DNA from 3 places in the Blautia sp. MSK18_10 genome. Region 3 is predicted to be linked to each of the others. Evidence: riboswitches for the same ligand, from Rfam matches in the RefSeq annotation. Region 3 holds a riboswitch; each other region holds the start of a gene.
What was found. A riboswitch is a leader RNA that binds a small molecule or an ion and turns the genes downstream of it on or off. The one in region 3 is predicted to bind thiamine pyrophosphate.

Region 1: linked by a shared signal. The riboswitch ahead of thiC (phosphomethylpyrimidine synthase ThiC) and the one ahead of thiW (energy coupling factor transporter S component ThiW) in region 3 are both predicted to bind thiamine pyrophosphate.
Region 2: linked by a shared signal. The riboswitch ahead of thiS (sulfur carrier protein ThiS) and the one ahead of thiW (energy coupling factor transporter S component ThiW) in region 3 are both predicted to bind thiamine pyrophosphate.

What each region holds. Positions count from the first base shown of each region.
Region 1 is NZ_JAJCGT010000041.1:16,434-18,707, reverse strand. Features, by position in the region: gene LI074_RS14045 (thiamine phosphate synthase) at 1-123, shown strand, start outside; gene thiC (phosphomethylpyrimidine synthase ThiC) at 183-1,493, opposite strand; TPP riboswitch at 1,808-1,916, opposite strand; gene LI074_RS14035 (fibronectin type III domain-containing protein) at 2,018-2,274, opposite strand, start outside.
Region 2 is NZ_JAJCGT010000041.1:20,792-23,065, forward strand. Features, by position in the region: gene LI074_RS14055 (thiazole synthase) at 1-509, opposite strand, end outside; gene thiS (sulfur carrier protein ThiS) at 561-764, opposite strand; TPP riboswitch at 1,018-1,126, opposite strand; gene LI074_RS14065 (DUF6320 domain-containing protein) at 1,172-1,531, opposite strand; gene LI074_RS14070 (GntR family transcriptional regulator) at 1,812-2,274, shown strand, end outside.
Region 3 is NZ_JAJCGT010000050.1:16,721-18,994, reverse strand. Features, by position in the region: gene LI074_RS15035 (sulfate ABC transporter substrate-binding protein) at 1-718, opposite strand, end outside; TPP riboswitch at 1,161-1,264, shown strand; gene thiW (energy coupling factor transporter S component ThiW) at 1,357-1,944, shown strand; gene thiM (hydroxyethylthiazole kinase) at 1,874-2,274, shown strand, end outside.

The sequences.
Region 1 (2,274 bases), on a different contig from region 3:
AAAGCAGTAAAGATTCCTGTATATGCCATAGGAGGGATACATCCGGGAACAGGACAGTTAAATGAGATTATGGAACATGGTTCAGCCGGTGGATGTATTATGTCAGATATGATGAAGATATAGTAAATAAAAAGCCGTATTTCAACAATCAAACATGTTGAAATACGGCTTTTATAAAAACATCATTCATCAAAAATAGTAACAATTTCACCATCCAGAATACGGTTTGTATTCTTTACGGCACAGAAGTTTCCGCACATACTGCAGGTGTCTTCTTTCTCAGGTTTGGCCTCTGCGCGGTAGCGTCTTGCTTTCTCAGGATCCATGCTGAGTTTGAACATTTCTTCCCAGTCAAGACGTTTTCTCGCTTCGCTCATCTTATAATCCCATTCTGCGGCACCGGGAACTCCTTTGGCAATATCAGCAGCATGAGCAGCAATTTTGGCAGCGATAATTCCCTCTTTTACATCAGCTGCATTTGGCAGACGAAGATGTTCTGCAGGTGTTACATAGCAGAGGAAAGCAGCACCTGAATAAGCAGCGATCGCACCGCCGATTGCGGAAGTAATGTGGTCATATCCGGGAGCAACATCTGTTACAAGCGGTCCAAGTACATAGAAAGGAGCGCCATGGCAAAGAGTTTTCTGGATTTCCATATTAGCTGCGATCTGGTTCAGCGGCATGTGGCCAGGTCCCTCGATCATAACCTGAACATCCTTTTCCCATGCACGTTTGGTAAGCTCACCGAGAGTGATCAGCTCTTCAATCTGTGCAGTATCAGTTGCATCTGCAATACATCCGGGACGACATGCATCTCCCAGACTTAAAGTGATATCATACTCTCTGCAGATATCAAGAATTTCATCAAAATGTTCATAGAACGGGTTCTCTTTTCCTGTCATTTCCATCCATGCGAACATAATAGAACCACCTCTGGAAACAATGTTCATGAGACGTTTATTCTGTTTGAAACGTGCTGCGGTTGCACGATTCATACCGCAGTGGATAGTCATAAAATCCACGCCGTCTTCTGCATGCATACGTACGATATCAATCCACTCTTCAGAAGTAATCTTACCAAGTGCTTTGTGATAATATACTACTGCGTCGTAGATCGGAACAGTACCGATCATTGCCGGACATTCGGATGTAAGTTTGCGGCGGAAGCTTCTGGTATCTCCGTAGGAGCTGAGATCCATGATGGCTTCTGCACCCATTTCTACTGCTGAATGTACCTTTTCATATTCCATATCAACGTCTTTCCAGTCTCTGGAAACACCTAAATTTACATTGATCTTGGTGGTCAGCTTTGCACCGACACCGCTCGGACTGATGCTCTTGTGATTTTTGTTGCAGGGAATAATTACCTGTCCTTTTGCAATCAGTTCTCTTAATTCTTCCACGTCAAAGTGTTCTTTTTCTGCTACGATTTCCATCTGTGGTGTGATGATTCCCTGACGTGCCGCGTCCATCTGCGTTGTATACTGTGTCATTTTTTCCTCCTTGCCCTGCACTGTGGGCTCTTAATTGCTGCACATAGTAATAGATAAACAGCAATATTAAATGAACTGCGCCTCCTGCATACAGCAGGGACTTGCACCTGCGCATATTCGTAAGTTTTTAAGTAAACTATTGGTGTGACAGAGAGTGGTGCCCCCGGTCTGTCGTGGCAATATTTTATTGCCTTTCAGGCGTATGAAATCATTTGCCTGACTATTTGTCCGCAATTAAAACAGGGGGGAGATAATATGATATGTCCGTTCAGAGTAAAAGGAAAACTGCAATATGCCAACAAGCATATTGCAGTGTGGAAGAACTATAACTTTCCCTACGTTGGCATTATCCAAATCAGGTAATGGGTTAAAGCGATACAGCTTACTCTCAGCCTGTTTACACAAGCACCCCTTGTCTCAATTACAATCAGTGTATCACTTAGATATGGGAAAGTCAATATAAAATTTTGGCTACGTCATTGATAACGTAGCCGGATTTATGCAATTGCTATGGATAACTATGGTCAGACTAAGGACATATTATAGGCTTTGGAATCAGAATGCCATACTTTGTTTTTCACTTTTTTATTGGCAATTACCTTAATGCCGTACTTGGTATTCTTTTTCATTCCGGTGAGTGTAAAGAAATTGGAAGTTGTTGTTTTTACTTTTTTGAAAGAACTGCTTCCCGGATATTTTATGTAAATACTGTAATTGTCTGCACCGGCAGTTCTGTTCCATTTTACGCTCATGGAGCTGTTTGTGTTGCCTGCTTTCTGAA
Region 2 (2,274 bases), on a different contig from region 3:
AATTCCTTAGTGCACAGACCTTTATTAGAGCCGATCGGAGAACCCAGCGGCATGATGCAGGCAGCTCCGGCATTTACCAGATCTCTGGCTGCATTCAGATCCGGGTACATATAAGGCATTACTACAAATCCTTCTTTTGCAAGAATTTCTGTAGCTTTAACAGTTTCATAGTTATCCGGAAGCAGATATTTTGAATCATGGATCACTTCGATCTTTACGAAATCACCGCATCCGATTTCTCTGGAAAGCCTGGCAATACGAACTGCTTCTTCTGCATTTCTGGCACCTGAAGTATTAGGAAGAAGAGTAACATTTTTCGGAATATAGTCCAGAATATTTGCCAGTCCACCTTCATTGGCACGACGCAGAGCCAGAGTAATGATCTGCGCATCTGCCTTTTCAATACATGCTTTCACCAGATCCAGAGAAAATTTTCCGGATCCCAGAATAAAACGGGAAGTAAATTCATGACCTCCCAGAATCAGTTTGTCTTCATTATTTGTACTCATAATTTAAGTCCTTCTTTCGTATATTATAATGTGATATCAGGATATTCCTGTTTATCTTCCACCTCCCATGAAGCTGACTATTTCCAGTATGTCATTTTCATGTAAAACAGTAGTGCTGTACTCGGCTTTTGACAGAATTCTTTCATTTAATTCTACTGCGATCTGGCTGGGCACATAGCTGTTTTCCTCCAAATATTGCCCTATTGTAAGAGTATTCTGCAATTCTTTTGTTTTTCCATTAACAGTAATAAGCATACTTTCTCCTTTCCGGGAAAAGAAGGTCCGGCCTCTACAACATAAAAAAGAGTCCACAAAAGAATACACCCGCGGTGGTGCACCCCTTCATGAACTCTGTTCACTCTCATCTTTCCCAATATTCATCTGTTATAATGTAAATTTCCCTGTAAGCCCCCGGTTTTCTCTCACTTATTACAGATTGATTACCGGACAGCTGAATTTCTTCAAATGCATGAGATAAATAAAAAGGAGATGCCAGTCATCTCCCTTTAAAATCATATCTTATAGGTTCCTACGTTGGCATTATCCAAATCAGGTATATGGGTCGAAGTTGATGACTTCCTCTCAGCCTGCACTCACAAGCTCCCCTTTCTTTACATGGGTAAAGTATAATCTTTTATCCCATGTGTGTCAAGACCATATTTCTACATCCTCAGTTTCTTATGAGACTCCCGCATCGTATCCTTCTTGCAGAAGATAAACAGTGCAGCCAATGTCAGAAAACTGATTCCGGCACAGATTACTGAAGGTACGGCAAACTGCACGATTCCAGTCCAAACCAATATCATCGGAATCAGTCCTGCAATTCCGGCCTGTACAAGATAAAACAGATATTCTTCCCTTTCCAGACGGTTTATTTTTGCGATCACAGGAACAGAAAACTGCACTGCCAATATCCCGAAAGGAATCACAAAATCCACAGACCAGCCCTTCCATCCGGTAAACCGGTCCCATAGGATTGCGATTACTGATATGAGCAAAAGCCCGTCTTTAGGATTTAGCACTTTATTTTTTGAGAGTTAATGAAATATATTTTATCCTCAAGTCAGCATATTTGCTGGCTTTTTTCTTTGTTTTAAAAACTTGACAAATTTTCTTTTTTATACTTGCATTTATGGTGCTATGGTGCTATACTATAAGAGGGTGACTTTTATGGCATATTTTCTTAAAAAAACTAACAACAAAAATTGTATCTGGGGCTGGCCGTCGCGCTAGCGACTTGGTACAATATGATGATATGGCATTTAATTATATCATCGCTGATGCGAAGGGGAGATGGAAACAATGATGATCATGGATAGCAGCAAGCCGCTGTATCTGCAGGTGAAGGCAGATATTAAAAACCGTATCCTGTCGAAGCAGTACATGCCGGGAGATAAGCTTCCGACGGAGAACGAGCTAAGTGACCAGTATAATGTGAGTAAAATCACGATTCGAAAGGCGATACAGAATTTATCCGATGAGGGATATGTCAATAAGGTCCAGGGAAAGGGCACCTTCATCAATTTCAAGAAGGACAAGCTGTATCTGAATAAGACCAGCGGCTTCAAGGAAAGTCTGTCGAGCCTTGGACACGCGTCCAGACACGATATCATCCAGGCATCGTTCCTGAACGCGGATGAGGATATCGCAGAGAAGCTGATGATTCCGATGGGGACGAAGGTCGTCTACATCGAGCGTCTGGTCTGGCAGGATAACGAACCGATCGCGATCGATAAGATCTACATCGAGGATGCCCGCTTCCCGG
Region 3 (2,274 bases):
TTATGATCTCATAATCATCCGGATAATCCTTTACAGAAAGATAAGCCTCATTTTCCCATGCGATCAGTACATCACCCTGTCCGTTCTCTACGAAAGAAGTAGTCGCTCCTCTTGCACCGGAATCCAGAACCAATACATTCTGATACAGCTTCTTAATGAAGTCCTTAATCTGATCTTCATCTCCATTAAATTTATCCTTCGCATACGCCCATGCTGCCAGATAATTCCATCTTGCACCACCGGAAGTCTTTGGATTCGGAGTAATCACGCCTACACCATCTTTTACCAGATCATCCCAGTCCTTAATCCCCTTTGGATTTCCTTTTCTCACAAGGAATACAATTGTTGAAGTATATGGAGAACTGTCATCCGGAAATTCATCAATCCATCCGTCATCGATCAGTCCTGCATTCTGAATAGCATCCACATCATATTCCAGTGCCAGAGTAACTACATCCGCTTCCAGTCCATTGGCAACCTCAAGTGCCTGCTTACCGGAACCTCCATGAGACTGTGTAATATCCACATCCTGTCCTGTCTTCTCCTTCCAGTGCTCCTGGAATATCTTATTATACTGTTCATAAAGCTCTCTGGTCGGATCATAGGAAACATTCGTAATACTTACGCTGTCTGCCGCATAAACTGTGTTTCCTGCTACTGTCCCTAAAGTAACTACTGCCGCAAGGGCTGCTGCTGCAAATATGATTTTTCTGTTCATAATATTCTTCCTCCTCTGAAATGTGTTTACAAACTTGACTTGTAACTTTTTCTTCTCAAGAGAACTTTTTTATTTCACTTATCATTTATGCTCTGTTCTCTTGCTGATGAGGTATTATAAACATAGTTTTCATATAAATAAAATATGAATATCTGAAAACGTTTGCACTATACGATTCTGAGTTTCAATTCATTCATGAGTTTCCATCTCTATAACGCCAAAAAAGAGCCCTTACTTATCACAAATACAAGATCTTCTTCTCTTATTTTCTGTTTTGTGAAAACGTATTCACCATATAAATCAACTATGATATCTATCTTTTATCTGTTCAGTGTACACTCACCCATCACATCTGCTTGCAGAATCGACAAAAACCTGCATTTACATCCCATTGACTTTTCCAGATGCTTGTGTTACTCTAACACAAGAAAATCTGCATATAGATGATAACAACGGGAGCCTGTGTGACAGGCTGAGAGGAAGATTGATCTTCGACCGCACCTGATATGGATAATGCCAGCGTAGGGACTGTATTTGTATATTAAAATCTGCCAGTGTGTTATTCGGCAGATTTTTTTGTAGGATTTTATTTATTTCCTGCACAACTAATCAACTTTTTCATTTCAAGGAGGTTCATTATGAACACAGACAGATCAAAAACACTCAGAATGGTCATGCTCGCCATGATGGTTGCCATCGGCGTTGTCATCTCACCCATTCTGAGAATCGAGGGTATGTGCCCTACTGCACACCTGATAAACATCGTCTGCTCCGTACTTCTGGGACCGTGGTATTCACTTCTTTGTGCCACTCTCATCGGAATCATCCGAATGATGTTTATGGGTATCCCGCCACTTGCACTGACAGGTGCCGTATTCGGCGCATTTTTATCAGGCGTTTTCTACCGCGCTTCTCATGGAAAGATTATCTGCGCAGTAATCGGTGAGATCTTCGGAACCGGTATTATCGGCTCTCTGGTTTCCTATCCTGTGATGGCATTTCTCATGGGCAGAAGCGGACTGAACGCATTTTTCTACACACCAATGTTTCTGGCAGCAACCTGCATGGGCGGTACTATCGCCTATTTTTTCCTGAAAGCATTAAGTCACGCAGGAATGCTTGCCAAATTTCAGCAAAGCCTTGGAGCAAAAGTATATGACCGTAAATCAGACAAATCCCAGACAACTGACCCGAGCAGCCCAACCGCTGATTCACTGCATCACTAATCCGATTTCTATTCATGACTGCGCTAATATTATTCTGGCGGCCGGAGGCCGCCCGATCATGGCAGAACATCCGGCAGAAGTAGCTGAGATCACCAGAATTTCTCATGCACTGGCACTGAATCTTGGAAATATCACCGATGCGCGTATGAAATCCATGCCGGAATCTCTGAAAACTGCTGCCAGTCTCCATATCCCTGTTATGCTTGATCTGGTAGGAACTGCCTGCAGCAATCTGCGTTACGAATTCGCGCAGAATCTTATGAACATCCACATGCCCGAACTCCTTAAAGGAAATATGTCTGAACTTCTTGCCATGTCCGGACAGACCGC